3 regions of the Hydrogenophaga aquatica genome follow, and region 1 is predicted to be linked to each of the others. Evidence: riboswitches for the same ligand, from Rfam matches in the RefSeq annotation. Region 1 holds a riboswitch; each other region holds the start of a gene.

Region 1 (3,269 bases):
AATCCGGGGTGTTCTTCGAGACATCACCAAGAGCTACCTGCAGGAACGGCACATCACCCACATGGCCCTGCACGACGCGCTCACCGGCCTGCCCAACCGCGTCCTGCTGGAAGACCGTCTGAAACAGGCCATCCAGCACGCCAGCCGCAACGGGCAGCACGTGGGCGTGTGCTTCATCGACCTGGACCACTTCAAGAACATCAACGACGCCTACGGCCACAAGACCGGTGACGCCTATCTGCTGGCGCTGGCCCAGGTCCTCAAGGCCTGTCTGCGCGAAGTGGACACGCTGGCACGCTGGGGCGGCGACGAGTTCGTGGTGTTGCTACCCGGCCTGAGCTCGGTGGATGACGCACGCAACGTGGCGCGCAAGATGATCGATGCCATGCGTCAGACAATCACGCTGGACGAGCTCGCCATCAACGCCACGTTCAGCATGGGCATCGCCATCTACCCCGAGGACGACACCCATGGTGACGTGGACCACCTGCTGGCCCAGGCCGACCGCGCCATGTTCTACGCCAAATCCCAGGGCCGCAACAACTTCCAGCTGTTTTCCGACATGTCCAGCAAGGGCCTGGGCAAGAAAGAGCTCTACATCCAGAACCGGCTGGCCCAGGCGGTACGTGAAAACCGCATCACGGTATGGTTCCAGCCTTTGGTATCCGCCCGCCGTGACGCACAAGGGCGCCAGCGGCTGGTGGGCATGGAGGCCCTGGCTCGCTGGCACGACCCCGACCTCGGATGGATCTCGCCCGGCAGCTTCATCCCCATGGCCGAAAACCTGGGGCTCATCGGCGAGCTGGGCCAGAGCGTGCAGCGCCAGGCCTTTGCGCAGTTCCGGCAGTGGCGCCAGACGCACCCCGACCTCATGCTGTCCATCAACATCTCGAAGCGGCAACTCTTCGCCTCGGACTTTGTTGACGCCATGATGCGGGACCTGACCGAGCATGGTCTCCACCCGGACGCGCTGGTGCTGGAAATCACCGAATCCGTCGCCTTGATGGACGTGGAATTCGCCGAGGAACGGCTGCGACAACTGGCACAGGCGGGCTTCACCCTCGCCCTCGACGATTTCGGTACCGGCTACGCTTCCCTGTCCCAGCTGCACGAGTTGCCCATCGGCGAACTCAAGATCGACATCTCTTTCGTGCGGCGCGTGCACACCCCAGAGGGGCTGCGGCTGGTGCAAGGCATTGTCAGCCTGGCCAAGGCGCTCCGGCTGCGCACCGTGGCAGAAGGCGTGGAAGACGAAGACACAGCCACGCTGCTGAGCGAGCTGGGCGTGGACGTTCTGCAGGGCTACCATTTTGGCCGCCCTTGTCCGGCAGACGAGATCATTGACCTCCCCATCTTCCGCAACCTGCCCTGACCCCGGCAATTACCCCTGATCTGGTCACAACTGTTTTTCCCACATACCCGCAGTGGTATGTAAAAATCTGTGACAATTGCCACCGTATCCAGGCACACTCGAACGAAAGTCGAGGCCGCAAAGCCTCCGGTCTAACGCTCTCGGCCGAGAGCCATGACAGCGGGGCTGCCACCGATTGACCGGCGGGGTCCACCTGCCATCACCGTCCTTCGATGTCGCAAAGGCACGGCGCTTCTCAAGCGCACCGTGCTTTTTTTGCTGCCCCGCTGTTCGTCCGGGTGATTTCTCACCGCTAGAGGGCCCGCTGCCCTACCCGGACCATGCAAAACCTCAAGATTTCCACCAGGCTCCAGCTCGGCTTTGGGGCCGTCATATCGCTTTTCCTGTTGCTGGCAGGCGTCAGCGCCTGGCGCGTCGAGCAGGTGTCACAGGCATCGGAGCGCATGGCGCTGTCAGCGGAGCTGCTGCAACTGGCGGGCCAGTGGCAAGGCGACGTCCGGCAGAACTCCGCCCGGTCGCTCGCCGTGGGCTACTCCGAAGGTGGCGCCATGCTCGAGTTCTTCACGGAATCCATGGCGGCCACATCGCGCGGCACCACCGAGACCCAGAAGACCTTCCTGGCCAAGGTACAGGACGCCGATTCGCGGCGCCGCGCCGAGAATGTCGGCGAAGTCCGCAAGACCTGGCTGGCCACCCGCGACCGAGTCAACGAGCTGAAGGCCGCTGGCGACGGGGAAGGCGCCCGTGCCCTGGTGCAAAGCCAGTTCGTTCCGGTCACCGATGCCTACGTCCGCGCAACCCAGGAACTGGTGGAAGGCGAGGTGGCGCAAGTCCGGGCGGCTCACGCTGAGGTGGGAAACATGTTCCGCCAGCTGTATGTGATTGGCGCCGCGCTGGCCTTGGTGACCATTGGCATTGCGGTGTTCGTCAGCTGGCGCTTGTCCAAAGGCATCTCCCGGGGCGTGGATACGGCTCGGCAAGCCGCCGAGCGCATTGGCAACGGAGACCTGAGCCAGAGCGTCAAGGTCTCCGGCCAAGATGAAATTGGCCAGCTGCTGCAATCGCTGTCCGCCATGCAGAGCAGTCTTGCACAAGTGGTCACACGGGTGCGCCATGGGTCAGACAGCGTTGCCAGTGCCAGCACCCAGATCGCGCAGGGCAACCAGGACCTGTCGCAGCGCACCGAATCGCAGGCCAGCGCGCTGGAGCAGACCGCTGCCTCCATGGAGGAGCTGGGCTCCACCGTGCGCCAGAACGCCGACAACGCACGCCAGGCCAACCAGCTCGCCCAAAGCGCCTCCAGCGTCGCCGTCCAGGGCGGCGAGGTCGTCTCCCAGGTCGTGCAGACCATGCGCGAGATCAACGACAGCTCGCGCAAGATCGCCGACATCATCAGCGTCATCGACGGCATCGCCTTCCAGACCAACATCCTGGCGCTCAATGCCGCCGTGGAAGCCGCGCGTGCAGGCGAACAGGGCCGCGGCTTTGCCGTGGTCGCGGGTGAGGTGCGCAGCCTGGCACAGCGCAGTGCCGAGGCGGCCAAGGAGATCAAGGCGCTCATCACCGACAGCGTCGGCCGTGTCGAACAGGGCAGCGAGCTGGTGGACCGCGCGGGTGCCACCATGCAGGAGGTGGTCGCCAGCATCCGCCGCGTCACCGACATCATGGGCGAGATCAGTGCGGCCAGCACCGAGCAGAGCGAGGGGGTGGCCCAGATTGGCGAGGCGGTGCAGAGCATGGACCAGGCCACCCAGCAGAACGCCGCGCTGGTCGAGGAGATGGCCGCCGCCGCCACCAGCCTCAACTCCCAGGCTCAGGACCTCGTTCAGGCGGTGTCCATCTTCCGTCTGCAAGCCAGCAGTGCACCATTGGCGCTGAGGCACGTCAGAAGCTGAAC
Region 2 (3,269 bases), on a different contig from region 1:
GCGGGCTCCACGCCTGCCTTTTGCTGCCATTCGCCAACGGTGGAAATGAACAGCGGCATGGCCTGCGCAATGCGGGCGGGCCGCCCCTCTTCCGTCACGCCAATCACCGAGAACCACTGCCTTCCTGCGCCCAGGTCCGACGCATGTGGGCCGTCCACGCTTACCACCATCGCCCCGGGGAACTGCCGGGCAATGCCCTGCCCAACGGGCAGCAGGTCGTGCGCGTTGGAGCCCACGCCGTGGAACAGCAGAAACAAATGGCTGGCGCCAGCGGCGGGCTGCTGGATGACGATGCTGCTGCTCATGACTGCTCCTCAAAACGCCGGACGGGGCCCTGCGTGGTGTCCACCATCTCGTCGAAAGCCGCGGCAGGGCGCATCCAGGTCAGCGCCGCGCCGTCGCCTTGCAGGGGGCGGTAGAGAATGCCCGTTTCCAGGGTGGCCTCGATCAGGCAGGCGCCCGTCACTTCGTACAAGCCCCCCTTGTAGTGGCGCAGGCGGCGGCCGGGCTGCAAATGGGGTGGAACGTGGATGCTGGGTGTCATGCGTTGTTGGTTCGATGCCTAAAACAAGGGCCTGGGGCTTTTGTGGAATTCCCGGAAAAGGTATATTTTCCAGGGTTTACCCTGGCGTGTCTGGGGCAAACGTATCACCCACCTAGCTCCACCTATGGCTACCTTCTCGCCCGAATGGGTCGGCATGATCGCCGCCGTGTTGACCACCGCCAGCTTTTTGCCGCAGGTGTGGTTGACCTACAAGACCCGCAATGTCTCGGGCATCTCCCTGGGCATGTACAGCGTGTTCACGGCAGGGGTGGCTCTGTGGCTGGTTTATGGTCTCTACCTGGAATCTTGGCCGGTGATCCTGGCCAACTTTGTCACCCTGACGCTGGCGCTCCTCATTCTGGGCATGCGCCTGAAGTACGGCAAGCGCCAACAACATTGCCCGGGGTCGGCCTCCCGCTAGAATCGCCGCCTTGGCACACCTGAGCGAAAGCCAGGGCCGCAAAGCCTCCGGTCTGCATCCCGTTCGCCTGGCGGGACACGATAGCGGGGTTGCCCGTCAGACACCTCACTCTGACGGCCACTGTTCCGGCAGTTCCGCCGGGACGGTCTTCGCGTCGATACCGGCTCCACCGGGTGCTGCCACGGCTGTTAGATTGGCCCCCCATTTTGTGCAATCCGGTGTTTTTGATACGACGCATGCCCTTCATCGCCCCCTTGTGTTTCCCTGAACCTTGGTTCGCCCAGGCTAAGCAGCCTGGCGCGGAGCCTGCTCGATGAATGTCGAACTGACCCGCGAGGGCTGGCAGGCCGTGTGGGCCTGGGTGCAACGCAGGGCCCTGCATCCGGAGCGTCAAGACGAGACCGAATGGCGCAGGCATGCTCAACGGTGCCTGAACTTGGCTGCTGAGGGGGAGCCTGCGGGAGTCAGCATGGGGGGGCGGGTGTCCAGCAGCGGCCAACTGGAGGTGATCCGCCTGAAGCCGCATTGGTACCGCGTTTCCAGCCGCTGGGCGAAGACCGAGCCAAGCCCGAGCAGGCCCGACCCGACAGCCGACTTGCTGGCGGATTTCCTAGCCTAGCCAGCCTACACCAGCCCGTGTGCCGCCAGCTCCGCACGGCATTGCGCCGGGTCGCGGAAGTGCACCGCGTGCCAGCCGTGGGCGTGCGCGGTGTCGATGTTGGGCCGCGAATCGTCAATGAACAATGTGCCCGGTCCGCTCGCGCCGAAGCGTGCGTCGGCGCTCTTGAAAATCGGGCGCTCGGGTTTGATCTGGTTCACATGCGCCGAGAAGATGCCGTCGCGGAAGCGGTCAAAGAAGGCGTTGCCCTGGACCAGGATGTCGGCATACGGCGCGGGCATGTTCGACAGGAAGTACAGCGGCACACCCTTGCGGTGCAGCGTGTCGATCAGGTCCACCGTTTCGCTCATGGGGGTGAGGTGCGGCGGAATGCCTTCGATGACGGTGTGCACCTCGTCCTCGGTCAGCCCGGTGCGCTGCGCAATGCGGCTGGCCAGCGCAGGCGGTTCGATCTGCCCCAGGTCGAACAGCGCCCAGTCGCTTTCCGGGTGGAAGGTCTGGAAAATTTCGCCTGCCCAGTGGCGGGCCTGTTCCTCGTTCTGAATGCGCTGCGGCAGCAGCTGCCCCAGCACCACCAGCGGCTGCCAGTTGAAGACGACGCCGCCCAGGTCGAATACCACGCGTTGAATCATGAGTTTTTCCTTGTCTTTCAGATGCTGACCACGGACACGCCGTGACCGTCGAGTGCCAGGCCCACAGTGTCACCCAGCTGCCAGGCGCGGTGCACGTCGGAGCTGATCACGAAAATCGGGCCCAAGGCCGTGTCCACCGTGAGTTCCTGGTGGCTGCCCAGGTAGGCCTGTTTGGTGAGCGTGCCGTTGAGTGTGCCTTCGGCGGGCGCGGTGGCCTGCCAGGCTTCCGGGCGAATGGCCACCTTGACTGCACCCGCCGCGCATCGGTGCCGTGGCATCAGCGCCAGCGGGCCGACCTGCACCTGCCCGTCGGGCAACGAGTTGCCGTCGTAGAGCATGGCCTCGCCCATGAAGCCCGCCACAAAGGTGCTGCGCGGGCGCTCGTACAGTTCTTGCGGTGTGCCCGCCTGGGCGATGTTGCCGCCGTCCATCACGATGATCTGGTCGCTCACGGCCAGGGCCTCGCTCTGGTCGTGCGTCACGTAGGCCACGGTCAGGCCCAGGCGCTGTTGCAGGCTGCGAATTTCCTCGCGCATGCTGCGGCGCAGCCGCGCGTCCAGGTTGGACAGGGGCTCGTCGAACAGCAGCACCGCCGGTTCGATGACCAGCGCGCGGGCCACGGCCACGCGCTGCTGTTGGCCGCCGGACAGCTCGCTGGGGTAACGCTGGTCCATGCCGGACAGGCCGACCGTGGCCAGGGCTGCGCGGGCGCGGTCTTCGGTCTCGCGGGCCGATGCGCGGCCCACGCTCAGGCCGTAGCCCACGTTCTGCAGCACTGTCATGTGCGGGAACAGCGCATAGTTCTGGAACACCATGCTCACGTTGCGGTCGGCCGGGCCCAGCGTGGTCACGTCGCGTCCGTCGATCAGGATCTGCCCGCTGCTGGGGGTTTCCAGCCCCGCGATCATGCGCAGCGTGGTCGTCTTGCCGCAGCCCGAGGGGCCGAGGATGGTGGTGAGCGTGCCGCGCGGGACGCAAAAATCGATGCCGCGCACCACCAGGGGCGACGCTGCGTCGCCATAGCGTTTGGTCACGTTGCGGAATTCGATGCCG
Region 3 (3,269 bases), on a different contig from region 1:
GGGCGCGGCCACCGGACGGTTGCTCAGGGAGCCCGGCACACCCAGCGCCAGCCGGTCGCGGTCAAGCTCTTCGCGCATCGCCTCGTTGGTGATCTTGGGCGCGTCGCCGTAGCGTTCATGGGTTTCCTGCACGCGGTCGTTGTCCACCTCGACGGTGACGCTGACCTGGAAATTCCCATCGCCCAGCAGGGGAGCCAGCAGCGCCTGCGCGTTGCGCCGGACTTCCTCCTGCATGCGATGAGCGGCTTCGTTGCCAAGGCTGCCCACCTCGAACCCCTCGGTCAGGTCGACACGGGCAGACAGCAGGTTGCCCGACTGGTCCACCACGCTGACACGTTTGGCGTCGAGGTTGGCCACACTGCCGGCCACCAGGTTGATGATCGCGGCGATCTGTTCCGCGCCCAGGGTGCGGCCAGGGTGCAGGGTCAGGGCAACGGAAGCCGAGCTCTTGTCTGTGGAACTGGCAACGAACGATGAGGAGCGGGCGATCGACAGGTGCACGCGTGCCTGGCTGACAGGCTCCAGCGCCATGATGCTCTGGGCGAGCTCGCCCTCCAGGCCCCGGCGGAAGCGGACATCCTGGACGAACTGGCTGACGCCCAGCGGGTCGTTGCGGTCGACCAGTTCCAGCCCCTGGGGCAGCTTGGCCACCACGCCCTTGGCGGCCAGCAGCATGCGCACCCGGCCGAGCTGGTCGTCACGCACCAGCACCTGCCCACTGTCGGGGTGGAGCCGGTAGGCAATGCCTTCGCCATCCAGCACGGCCAGCATCTCTGCGGTGGGTACGTTTTCCCGGGCACCGAAAACCGGCTTGTAGGCCGACTGGCTGTTCCACAGGAACATCATGGTCAGCGCGGTCAGGCCAATGGCCAGCACGACCACCGGCAACAGGGGCTTGAGCGCCTGCGGCCGGAACCAGCGGCCCCAGCCGGACTTGGGCTGCCACTGGAGCATGAGGGGTTTGAGCGTGTTCATCACGGTGAGGCTTTCCCGGGACTCAGAGCTGCAGCTTGATGAGCTCGTCGACCGCGCCAACCACCTTGTTGCGCACCTGCATCAGCATGGAAAAGGAGAGGCTGGCCTGCTGGCTGCTGAGCATGGCGCCCACCAGGTCGTCGCTTTCACCGCGCTCGACCGCCGCCATGCGGTCACTGGCCTGCTTGCCCTGGTCGTCCACGGAACGCACCATGGCCCCCATGTGCTCGGCAAAAGACATGGCGGGGCCTGGATCAGCGGCAGACGGCGCAACCACAGGCTCGATCGACGCCTGCATCTGAGCCAGGCTGGCCTGGATCTGGACCAACATCTGAGAAGACATGCTCTAACCTCTTTCTGCGTGACACCCGCAGGGACACTGGTGACCGGGAACCGGCACACCCCAGCAGAAAGACGAGGAGGCAAAGCGAGTCCAATGTGCACCCAAAGTGCACACTGACCCTTGACAGCAAGGACGCCCTCCCAGGGCGCTGGGCACGTCCTTGCCGGCAACCCCGCTATCGTGATCTGCCAGGAGGGCAGACGTTAGACCGGAGGCTTTGCGACCCCGCCTTTCGCGCGGGTGTGCCAACAAGTTGTTACCAATGTTAACAAATTGTTTTGACGTGTACAGCCCCCCTGTCTGAAAAATTTCCCGGTTCTTTGGCCTGTTTACAACAGCCATCCGGCTTCCTTACAGGAACGCCTGACAACGTCCTACGTAACTGGTAACCCCTAGGTAACCACGATCCACGATAATCGAAACCGAGTTACATGGGCAGCGGCGCCGGTCCGCAAAAACCGCCCTCAACATGTTCAGGAGACAAGCACCATGCCATTGCGCGCCACCAAGATCGTCGCCACCCTGGGCCCCGCTTCCAGCGAACCCGCCATGCTCGAAGCCATGATCCGCGCGGGCGTGAACGTGGTGCGGCTGAACTTCTCGCACGGCAAGGCGCAAGACCACATCGACCGCGCTCAACTGGTGCGCGAAGCCGCGCAGCGTGCCGGGCGCGAGGTAGCCATCATGGCAGACCTGCAGGGCCCCAAGATCCGCGTCGGCAAGTTCGCCGAGGGCAAGGTGATGCTGGAGGCAGGGGCGGCTTTCGTGCTTGACGCGGCGCGCACGGAACCAGGTGATCTGCTGGGCGTGGGCCTGGACTACAAGGAACTGCCGCGCGACGTGAAGCCTGGCGACACGCTGCTGCTCAACGACGGCCTGATCGTGCTGAAGGTGCTGCGCGTGGACGGGCCGGCCGTGCATACCGAGGTGGTGATTGGCGGCGAGCTGTCCAACAACAAAGGCATCAACAAGCAGGGCGGCGGCCTGACCGCGCCCGCGCTCACCGCCAAGGACATGGACGACATCAAGACCGCCATGGGCCTGCAGGCCGACTACGTGGCGGTGAGCTTTCCGAAGAACGCCACCGACATGGAGCTGGCCCGCCAGCTCTGCAACGTCGCGGCACCGGCGGGGCACAAGCCTGGGCTGATCGCCAAGATCGAGCGCACCGAGGCCATCCCCGAGCTGGAAAACATCCTGCGTGCCAGCGACGGCATCATGGTGGCGCGCGGTGACCTGGCGGTGGAGGTGGGCAACGCGGTGGTGCCCGCGCTGCAGAAGCGCATGATCAAACTGGCCCGCGAGATGGACAAGGTGGTGATCACCGCCACGCAGATGATGGAGAGCATGATCGTGAACCCGGTGCCGACGCGCGCCGAGGTGAGTGACGTGGCCAACGCCGTGCTGGACGGCACCGATGCCGTGATGCTGAGCGCTGAGACCGCCGCAGGCAAGTACCCGCTGCAGACGGTGCAGGAGATGGCCAAGATCTGCGAGGAAGCCGAGAAGGCCGACAGCTTCGAGCTGGAGTCGGACTTCATGGGCAAGACCTTTGGCCGCATTGACCAGTCCATCGCCATGGGTGCGCTGTTCACCGCTTCGCACCTGGGGGCGAAGGCCATCGTGGCGCTGACCGATTCGGGTTCGACCGCGCTGTGGATGAGCCGCCACAAGGTGGACATCCCGATCTACGCGGTGACGTCGAAGCTGAGCTCGCAGCGCCGCATGACGCTGTACCGCAACGTGCGCCCACTGCTGATGGACACCAGCGCAGACCGCGATACCGCGCTGCTGCAGGCCGAGAACCACCTGAAGGAACGCGGCATCATGCAGCCAGGTGACGTCTACGCCATCACCTGCGGCGAGCCGATGGGCACGCCGGGCGGCACCAACATGTTGAAGATCTGCCGCGCTGGCGGCTGAACGCTGCCCCTGCGCCGGGGCAGCCCCC

Evidence for each region. A riboswitch is a leader RNA that binds a small molecule or an ion and turns the genes downstream of it on or off. The one in region 1 is predicted to bind cyclic di-GMP.
Region 2: linked by a shared signal. The riboswitch ahead of ACYVHH_RS03520 (hypothetical protein) and the one ahead of ACYVHH_RS17095 (methyl-accepting chemotaxis protein) in region 1 are both predicted to bind cyclic di-GMP.
Region 3: linked by a shared signal. The riboswitch ahead of ACYVHH_RS03915 (flagellar hook-basal body complex protein FliE) and the one ahead of ACYVHH_RS17095 (methyl-accepting chemotaxis protein) in region 1 are both predicted to bind cyclic di-GMP.

The regions. Positions count from the first base shown of each region.
Region 1 covers NZ_BAAGVK010000025.1:73,105-76,373, forward strand. Annotated here, with positions in the region: gene ACYVHH_RS17090 (bifunctional diguanylate cyclase/phosphodiesterase) at 1-1,372, shown strand, start outside; cyclic di-GMP riboswitch class I at 1,454-1,545, shown strand; gene ACYVHH_RS17095 (methyl-accepting chemotaxis protein) at 1,693-3,267, shown strand.
Region 2 covers NZ_BAAGVK010000003.1:35,558-38,826, forward strand. Annotated here, with positions in the region: gene ypfH (esterase) at 1-305, opposite strand, end outside; gene ACYVHH_RS03510 (DUF1653 domain-containing protein) at 302-544, opposite strand; gene ACYVHH_RS03515 (SemiSWEET family sugar transporter) at 669-965, shown strand; cyclic di-GMP riboswitch class I at 968-1,062, shown strand; gene ACYVHH_RS03520 (hypothetical protein) at 1,279-1,584, shown strand; gene ACYVHH_RS03525 (HAD family hydrolase) at 1,590-2,216, opposite strand; gene ACYVHH_RS03530 (ABC transporter ATP-binding protein) at 2,234-3,269, opposite strand, start outside.
Region 3 covers NZ_BAAGVK010000003.1:124,021-127,289, reverse strand. Annotated here, with positions in the region: gene fliF (flagellar basal-body MS-ring/collar protein FliF) at 1-954, opposite strand, end outside; gene ACYVHH_RS03915 (flagellar hook-basal body complex protein FliE) at 998-1,318, opposite strand; cyclic di-GMP riboswitch class I at 1,481-1,575, opposite strand; gene pyk (pyruvate kinase) at 1,808-3,241, shown strand.